One region of the Mesorhizobium sp. M0698 genome, then DNA from elsewhere that is predicted to be linked to it. Evidence: riboswitches for the same ligand, from Rfam matches in the RefSeq annotation. Region 1 holds a riboswitch; the other holds the start of a gene.

Region 1 (4,417 bases):
AGCATGCGCAAACACAAGGTCCTGCCAGTCGCAGACGCAACTCCCGCTTGACCGAAAACGACTTCGTCGACAAATGTCAAAAAAGACCCTGAGGCGCTCTACGCCGTCCGGCTTCGCCTCGGAATCGCGTCCGGTATTCTATCGGAATAAGCGTCCGGTTTCGTTTCGGAATCACTGTCCGGTTTCAATGGAATACGCATTTTCGGCTTCACGACATACATCGAGCCGGCAAGCGAATTCGCGCGGCGGCCATACTTCTCGCCGATGTCGTGCAGCGCGATCGCTGCCGTCACGAAGGCGTTCATGATGCCTTCCGGCACCTCGTTGCCGCCACGGTTGAGCACCGCCGGGTTGGTCATCAGATGCCCGACATTGCGCACCAGAATGAGGGAACGTGCGCGCAGCTCGAATTTCGAGCCGTCCGGCGAATTATAGACGAGATCCGGATTAAGGCGGCGGGTGAAGGTCTTGCCGCCCTTCGTCACCTCTTCCTGCAGATCGTCCATCATCAGGCCAAGCCAGTTGCGATAGACGGTGACCTTGTCCTCGGCATCGACCGCGGCGACGGAATCCTCGCAGTCCACGATCGTCGTCATCGCGGATTCCAGCCGCACGTCGGAGATGCCGGTGGCATCGCCCTTGCCGATCTGCGAGTTTGCATCGATGACGACCTCGTCATCCTCGGGAATAGCGTCCGTGCCGTAGAGTGCGTCATAGAGCGAACCCCATCGGGCATTCGCGGCGTTCAGTGCGTAACGCGCATTCATCACCGGCAAGACGAGCTGCGGCCCGGCGATCGTCGCGATCTCCGGGTCAACATTCTTAGTCGAAATGCTGAAGTCCGGACCTTCCGCCACGATGTAGCCGATCTCGCGAAAAACCGTTTGTGAGCTTCGAGATCCTCCGGTGCGCCATGGCCGCGGTGCCGACGGTCGATCTTCTCCTGCATCACCTCGCGGATTTGCAGGAGTTCGCGGTTGCGAGGAGCGAGATCATGCACGATCGAAGAAAAAGCCTCCCAGAAGTCCCGGGCGTCTACCCCGGTGCCGGGCAATGCCTCGTCATTCACAAAGGCATGCAGTTCCCTCGCTACCTTCAGATCAGCTACATCGACACGGCCCAGACTAGATCTCTCTCCATCCGAAATCGTCATACGGCCAGTCTCGCTTCGGCTGGGATCTCATTGGCAATCACTTCAGCAAGCGCTGCCGATGTCGCCGCTGACAGTGTCCAACCTAGATGCCCGTGTCCGGTGTTGTAGAAGACACCCGCCATTTTTCCTTTGCCAACTCTCGGCATCATGTTGGGCATCATTGGCCGGAGGCCGGCCCAAGGAATGACCTTGTTCGTCGTAATTCCCGGGAAAAGAGTACGCGTCCAATCGACCAGGGGCCGTACACGATCATCTCTGATGTCGCGATTAGCTCCATTGAATTCCGCAGTACCAGCAACACGGAAACGCGGCTGTCCCAATCTGCTGGTGACGATTTTCGCCCGGTCATCTAGGATACTGACCCAAGGCGCAGATGCCTGGGAGCGCTCGTCGCTGAGGTCGACGGTGATTGAGTACCCTTTGACGGGATAAACGTTCAAACGATCGCCGAGCATGGCGCCGATAGAGCGGCTGTGAACGCCCGCGCAGACGACAACGGCGTCGGCCTCAAGCTGCTCGATCGCGCTTCCGCCTGTCGAAGCACTTCGAGTGTAGCTGATCGTGAAACGGTCGCGCTTCGCAATTCTCGTGACGCCGGCATCATAAATGAAATGCGCACCACGCTCCTCACACACCCGAGCAAGGCCGTTCGTGTATTTATGGATGTCACCCGTCGAGTCGGAAGGCGTGTAAAACCCACCGTGGAAGGAGCCAGTCAGAGCTGGTTCAATCGTGGAAATTTCTGTAGGTCCGACCGCATACCTGTCCAGGCCGCCTTCGACCAGCATCTCGTTGACCTTCGCGGCATGATCGAATCCGGCCTTGTCGTAGTAGACGTGGAGAATGCCCTTCCGGACGTGGTCGAAATCGATCTTTTCGCGCTCAGCGATGTCGAACATATGTTGTCGCGCGGCTATTGCCAGCCGCGCGGTGGCGATGGTGTTCTCGCGATATCGAGAGATGTTCGCCATGAATTCGGCCAGCCAGCTATATTTATGCCAGGAGGGAGCCGGATTCATTAGAAGCGGAGCATCGCGGCGAGTCATCCATCTGATGCCCTTTATGACCGTTGACCAGTGGTTCCAGACTTCCGCGTTGCAGGCAGATAGTTGCCCACCGTTCGCAAAAGATGTTTCCATCGCTGCATACCGCTGCTTCTCCAGGACGACGACTTCGTAGCCGCTCTGGATCAGGGCGTACGCGGTCGACACTCCGGTGATCCCGGCGCCAATCACAACAATTTTGGGCATGTACAACTCCAGCAGATTTCGGGTGCAGGCGTGACGCCTGCGGTTGATCCCCAAATCTGTCTCGGTACCTGAGAGCTTACCGGCGTGGCCAGCTTTCCCCTTCGGTGGACGCTTGCGCGTCTCTCTCCAGATCGTTCGGCGAGGCGGTCACTTGTGCCTGAGAGTTTCCTTGGGGGGTTGCTCCGTCGGCGCTGGCGATGCCAGTCTCTCCCGCGTTACCTATGAACGCTGATATCATGCCTATGCGGGATGCTGGTTTCAGATCAATGTCTGTGCGATGATGCAGCAAAGACGCCATCCTCCAGTCGATTTTGAACGGCTGAGGCAAAAGCTCGCGAACCCTAACACTCAACTTATCAGCTAGAATGCCGACTCGATCAGGGGTCAGAACGTCATTCCGAGTTCGGCTGCTACCTCGACAAATGCGTCGACACAGCGATCAACATCGGCGGTCGAATGCGCGGCTGACATCTGCGTCCTGATCCGCGCCTGTCCCTTTGGGACGACAGGGAACGAGAAGCCGACGACATAAATGCCGCGTGCCAGCATCATCTCGGCCATCGCCTGAGCCAGTGATGCATCGCCGAGCATGACTGGGATGATCGGGTGATCGGCGCCGGCTAGTGTGAAACCTACCTGGGTCATTTGGGAGCGGAAGCGGTTCGCGTTGGCGTAGAGCTTCTCGCGCAGGGCGTCGCCGGCTTCGATCAGATCAAACACCTTCAGAGACGCGCCTGCTATTGCCGGCATTAGCGTGTTGGAGAAGAGATAGGGCCGCGAGCGCTGCCGCAGCCAGTCGACGACCTCGCGCTTGCCCGACGTATACCCGCCGGAGGCACCCCCGAGAGCTTTGCCAAGTGTGCCGGTGATGATGTCTATCCGACCCTCGACGCCGCAATGCTCTGCCGAGCCACGCCCATGCCTGCCAACGAAGCCGACCGCGTGGCTGTCGTCTACCATGACCATTGCGCCATAGTTCTCCGCGAGATCGCAGACGCCGCCAAGATTGGCGATAATGCCATCCATTGAGAACACACCGTCGGTCGCGATCAGTTTAAAACGCGAGCCTTCCGCCCTTTTCAGCTCTTCCTCAAGTGCGGCCATGTCGTTGTTTGCATAGCGAAAACGCTTGGCTTTGGAGAGCCGCACGCCATCGATGATCGAGGCGTGGTTCAGGGCGTCAGAGATGATCGCATCCTCTTCACCGAGCAGCGTTTCAAACAGGCCGCCATTGGCGTCGAAGCAGGAGGAGTAAAGGATCGTGTCCTCCAACCCGAGGAACGACGAGATCCGCGCCTCAAGCTGCTTGTGCTCCTCCTGCGTGCCGCAGATGAAGCGTACCGACGCCATACCGTAGCCATAGCGATCAAGGGCCGTCTTCGCCGCGTCGCGCAGATCCTCGCTGTCGGCAAGGCCGAGATAATTGTTGGCGCAGAAGTTCAGCACCTTGGAGCCGCTCGCCACCTCGATCTCGGCCGATTGCATCGAGGTGATGACGCGCTCAGACTTGTAGAGCCCGGCCTGCTTAAGCCCTTCAAGTTCGTCGGAAAGATGGGAAATGAATGCGCTGGTCATAGCAGGGCGGCTGTCCAATTAAAAAGCGCCTCAGCCGTTGAACAGACTGAGGCGCCAGCGTTGCAATGCCGACTTACGGATAACTGACTTGCGTCGACCAGGCTGGATCCGAATGCTTCTTCCAATAAAGATCCATCAAGCGCTTCGTGACAGGTCCCACAGTGCCGTCTGAGATCGGCGCTCCATCTACCCGCGTCACAGGCATGATACCGCCCGCAGTCGAGGTGATGAACACCTCATCCGCCCCAGATAGGTCGGCCCGAGAGACGTCTTCGGCGACGGCCTTTAGATTAGTTTCCGCTGCGAGATCGAAGACGCTACGTCTGGTGATGCCCGGCAACACGCCAAACGCCGGCGTCCTCAGTCCACCATCCTTGACGACGAACACGTTGAAGCCGGGACCTTCAGCAACGTTTCCGTTCTCGTCGAGGATAAGGGC
Region 2 (4,417 bases), on a different contig from region 1:
TGCGCCGCTACTGGTTCGGCAGCTTCAAATGGATGTCGCGGTTCGACACCAGCGCCAAGCCGGAGCCCGCCAAGCAATAGGGTCGCGCGACTGCTTATGCGACCTTGTCGATCAGCGACCGTATTTCAGCGACAGTGGCGCGCTCGCTCCATGATCGTCGGATTCAGCTGTTTCACGGCCGCAAAATTCGCTTTGGTCCCCTTGGCCGGCATGTGCTAGCGTTGCCAGATGAAAAGTCGTTCCCCCAAATTAGATCGCTCGCCAAAGAGCGGACACTATGTCCTGACGAGCAGTCGAGGCGCCAAAATCAGCGCCGTCGAAGGTATGAAGCTAAGTCCACGCATGGGGCATATCCTTGAGCAAAGCTCGCAGCGTGGGCTGAGCGGTGATGAGCGACGCAAGCTCATCAAAGAACAGGCGCGCAAGAAGTAGCGGACCTTGGTCTATGCCGCAGAATCCGATCCTCTGTGCTATCCGGGCACGACTGTCCTTCGCAACCTCCTCGACATTCATGATCAGTCCGAACTCGACGAGTTTGAGCTCGCTCTGTTTCTGACCCGGGCCGATGAGGCTTTTCCAGCTGGTGATCTGGATTATCCGCACTATCTGGCACTGCATCGTCACCTGTTTCAGGACGTCTATGCGTGGGCCGGTGAACCGCGCACCATCCGCATCGGCAAGGGCGGTAACTGGTTTTGCTACCCCGAGTACATCGATGCCGAGATGCAGCGGGTTTTCGGAGAACTCTCAGCCGCCGGCCATTATTCCAGTACATCAGCCGAGGTCTTTGCAGCTGGCGCAGCACACGTTCTCGCTGAGATCAATGCGATACACCCCTTCCGAGAAGGCAACGGCCGCACTCAGCTGGCGTTTCTGGCGATATTAGCCGACAACGCCGGCCATGGTTTCGACGATGACGAACTGGATCGCGATCGGGTCATGAAGGCCATGATCTCAAGCTTTTCCGGCGACGAAGCCCCACTCGCGCGCCTGATTCAGGACATTGTCGCTTAAGGGCTGTCTACCGGTCCTGGCTGATGTTGCCTGTCCTCGGAAAGGTTAATGCGCTGCCGTCGGCTGTAATCAGTCGCTAGAGATGCACTTGAGCCTGTCCAGTTAATTGGCTGCCTGTCCGTTCGCATCGCTTCAGGGTTGGCAGTGACGCTCGGTTGCTCGTAAAAGGCTCACGCAACCTTGTCGATCAGCGGCTTGAGCGCCGGATGGATTTCCGGCGAGGCGTGCTTGATCAGCGTCAGCAGCGCACGCTCGTTCTCCTGCAGCGGCCGGTCGCCGATGTGTTCAGCAAGCCACTTCGCTTCGCCGGCATCGACCGTCTCGGCCCGGCGGGCCAGTGCCTCGGCTGCCTTGTTCTTGGACTCCCATTCGGCTTCGATATCGCCCGGTGAGCGATAGGCTTCCATGATGCCGGACAGGCCACCCGACACCATACGGCTGAAGAAACCGCCGATCTCCGGATCGGCCTGCTCGTAGAACGAATCCCGGCGCAGCGCCACGTCGCGCACCGGCGGTTCGTAGCCGGCCGAACACATGACGAAATTGGCGATCGCCTTGACGAACAGATCGTTCCAGGACGGATCGTTGTCGCCCGCCGCTGTCCGCTCGTTGATCTCGAACAGCACCTCGGCCTCGGCGCGGCTGATGGCGATGTTGCCATCGCCGCCGTAGGCGTAAAGGATGCGGCGCAACAGCTCGACCTCAGCCTTGGCAATCGACCCAGGGATAAGCCTGCCGCCGGTCATCAGCGGCCCCTTGCCGTCCACGACCGCATGAGCGACCTGCTCCAGCGCATAGCTGGAAAGCGTGCTCGGCGATGATTTGGCAACTTCCAGCACATGCACCAGCAGCTCGAGTTCGGTCTGGCTGTCGACCATGCCGTCGCGCGAAATCGTCCGGATCAGCCAGTCGGCATTGTCTTGCGAAACATAGCCCGCCGGCTTTTCCTGGTGGACGATGAAATCGGTGACGGCCTCGACGAAAAACTCAAGCCATTCTGCGCATTTGTCCCTCGCCGTTGCATCCAGCGCAAACAGCGCCTCGGCCTCGCCGCGCGTTACCACGCCGTCGCCGAACACTTCGCCGCGCAGCATGACCACGTCTTCCGCCGTGATCCGATTTTTCGAGGTCAGTCCGGCCACCGGCGCGCTCATGATCAATTCGCCCATTTTCTTCCCCGCCCGCCGCCGGTAATTGCCGGCCCTTATGCGGTATATCGGCAAGGTCTTGAGAAACCGGCAAGCGGCGTGGTTAGCGAAGGCTTGCCTGTAAAGAAGGCCCGCAGAAGACTTGGCTGTAAAAATGTCGCCGGCAGGTGACAAGGTGTCGTCCACGGGCTATGGATGACGAGTCGAGGGCTCCTGACCGAGTCCTACCTGTTTGCGGGAGAGAGCAGCGAGAGCTGCCGCCGAAGGGGAAATCGCCCGAAATCTCTCAGGCAAAAGAACCGTAGACGGGAAAGACACTCTGGAAAGTCGGGGCTTGCCCCCGCGCCGAAGGTGTAAGCGCTGCCGACAGAGTTACGGGGCGCGAGTCTCTCAGGCTTCAGACAGAGGGGCACGGACTGGTCGCCATTCGCGGCCGCTTGCGTGCGACTCTGGAGATGACATGACGGGCGACGACACCAAACACCTCCCCCTCGAAGATCTGCACATGACAGCCGGTGCGCGCTTCGGCGCCTTCGCCGGCTGGTCGATGCCGTTGACCTACCCGGCCGGCGTGATGAAGGAGCACCTTCATAGCCGCGAGCATGCCGGCCTGTTCGACATCTCGCACATGAAGCTGTTCGAAATCAGCGGCCCGGGCGCAGCAGCGCTTCTGAACCGCGCCTGCCCGTTCGATGCCGGCGCGCTTGAGGTTTCCCAGTCCAAATACACGTTCTTCCTCAACGAGGCGGCCGGCATTCTGGACGATCTGATCGTCACTAGGCTCGGCGCCGAGCGCTTCATGATGGTCGCCAATGCCGGCAACGCCGCCGCCGACGAAAAGCATCTGCGCGCACTGGCCAAAAATTTCGATGCAGAGGGCGATTTCGATGTAAAAGTGGACGCGCTCGACCGCGTCTTCCTGGCCATCCAGGGCCCCGAGGCGTGGGCTGCCCTTTCCCGCGCCGGCATCGAGACCGGTTCGCTGGTGTTCATGCACGGCATCGAGCCGCGCGAAAACTGGTTCATGAGCCGGTCTGGCTATACTGGCGAAGACGGCTTTGAGATCGGCCTGACGGAAGCGGATGCAAGAAACCTCGTCGCCAGGCTGCTCGAGGACGAGCGGGTGATGTGGGTCGGCCTTGCCGCCCGCGACAGCCTGCGGCTCGAAGCCGGACTGTGCCTGCACGGGCTGGACATCACGCCGGAGATCGATCCGGCCAGCGCCGGGCTGATGTGGGCCATCCCCAAGGAGGTTCGCGCCTCTGGCGCCTTCATCGGCGCCGATGCGCTGCGCGCCATCCTGGAGCGCGGTCCGGCGCAAAAACGCGTCGGCCTGAAGCCGGAAGGCCGCCAGCCGGTGCGCGCCGGTGCTGCCCTTTTCGATGCTGACAGCAACCCTGCCGGCCATGTCACCTCAGGCGGCTTCGGCCCCTCGGCCGGTCATCCGGTCGCCATGGGCTACGTCCAGACGCCGCTTGCCAAATCCGGCGCAAAACTGTTCGCCGACGTTCGCGGGACGAAAATCCCGGTCGACATCCACCTCTTGCCCTTCACGCCCCATCGCTACCGCAAAGGATGATTTCAATGGCAAAGACCTATTTCACCGAAGATCACGAATGGCTGCGCGTCGAGGGCGGCATCGCCACGGTCGGCATCACCGATTACGCGCAGCAGCAGCTCGGCGATCTCGTCTTCGTCGAACTGCCGGAGCCGGGGAAGAAGCTGGCCAAGGGCGACACCGCCGTGGTGGTCGAATCGGTCAAGGCCGCATCGGATGTCTACGCGCCCGTCGACGGCGAGATCACCGAGGCCAACACCGCGCTGTCATCGGATCCTTCACTCGTCAATTCGGCGGCAACCGGCGACGGCTGGTTGTGGAAGATGAAGCTGGCCGATGAGAGCCAACTCGACGGACTCCTCGATGAAGCCGCTTACAAAGCCCATATTGGTTGATAGCAGGACCAGGAAGATGACCGCAGCACCCTACCCCTTCTCGGCTCGCCATATCGGCCCGGGCCTCCATGACGTCAGAGCCATGCTGGCGACGATCGGCGTTCCTTCGGTCGAGACCCTGATCAGCCAGGCAGTGCCGAAGTCGATCCGGCTCGACCGGCCGCTGGCCCTGCCCGCGCCCGCAAGCGAAGCGGAAGCGCTGGCCGAGCTCGCGGCGACGATGGCAAAGAACACGGTGCTGAAGAGCTTCATCGGTGCCGGGTATCATGGCGTCCACGTGCCGCCGGTGATCCAGCGCAACC

What was found. A riboswitch is a leader RNA that binds a small molecule or an ion and turns the genes downstream of it on or off. The one in region 1 is predicted to bind glycine.
Region 2: it holds a riboswitch for glycine, as region 1 does, so the genes downstream of both, gcvT (glycine cleavage system aminomethyltransferase GcvT) here and NKI16_RS32645 (D-amino acid dehydrogenase) in region 1, are expected to answer to the same signal.

The regions. Positions count from the first base shown of each region.
Region 1 covers NZ_JAMYPQ010000043.1:3,346-7,762, forward strand. The annotation lists partial or broken gene NKI16_RS32635 (ATP-binding protein) at 1-51, shown strand, start outside; partial or broken gene NKI16_RS32640 (aldolase/citrate lyase/malate synthase family protein) at 189-1,123, opposite strand; gene NKI16_RS32645 (D-amino acid dehydrogenase) at 1,150-2,403, opposite strand; glycine riboswitch at 2,538-2,626, opposite strand; gene NKI16_RS32650 (glycine C-acetyltransferase) at 2,788-3,978, opposite strand; gene NKI16_RS32655 (aminotransferase class IV) at 4,052-4,417, opposite strand, start outside.
Region 2 covers NZ_JAMYPQ010000001.1:747,061-751,477, reverse strand. The annotation lists gene NKI16_RS03725 (transporter substrate-binding domain-containing protein) at 1-80, shown strand, start outside; gene NKI16_RS03720 (Fic/DOC family protein) at 439-1,014, shown strand; gene NKI16_RS03715 (hypothetical protein) at 1,185-2,183, opposite strand; glycine riboswitch at 2,388-2,474, shown strand; gene gcvT (glycine cleavage system aminomethyltransferase GcvT) at 2,623-3,741, shown strand; gene gcvH (glycine cleavage system protein GcvH) at 3,747-4,115, shown strand; gene gcvP (aminomethyl-transferring glycine dehydrogenase) at 4,132-4,417, shown strand, end outside.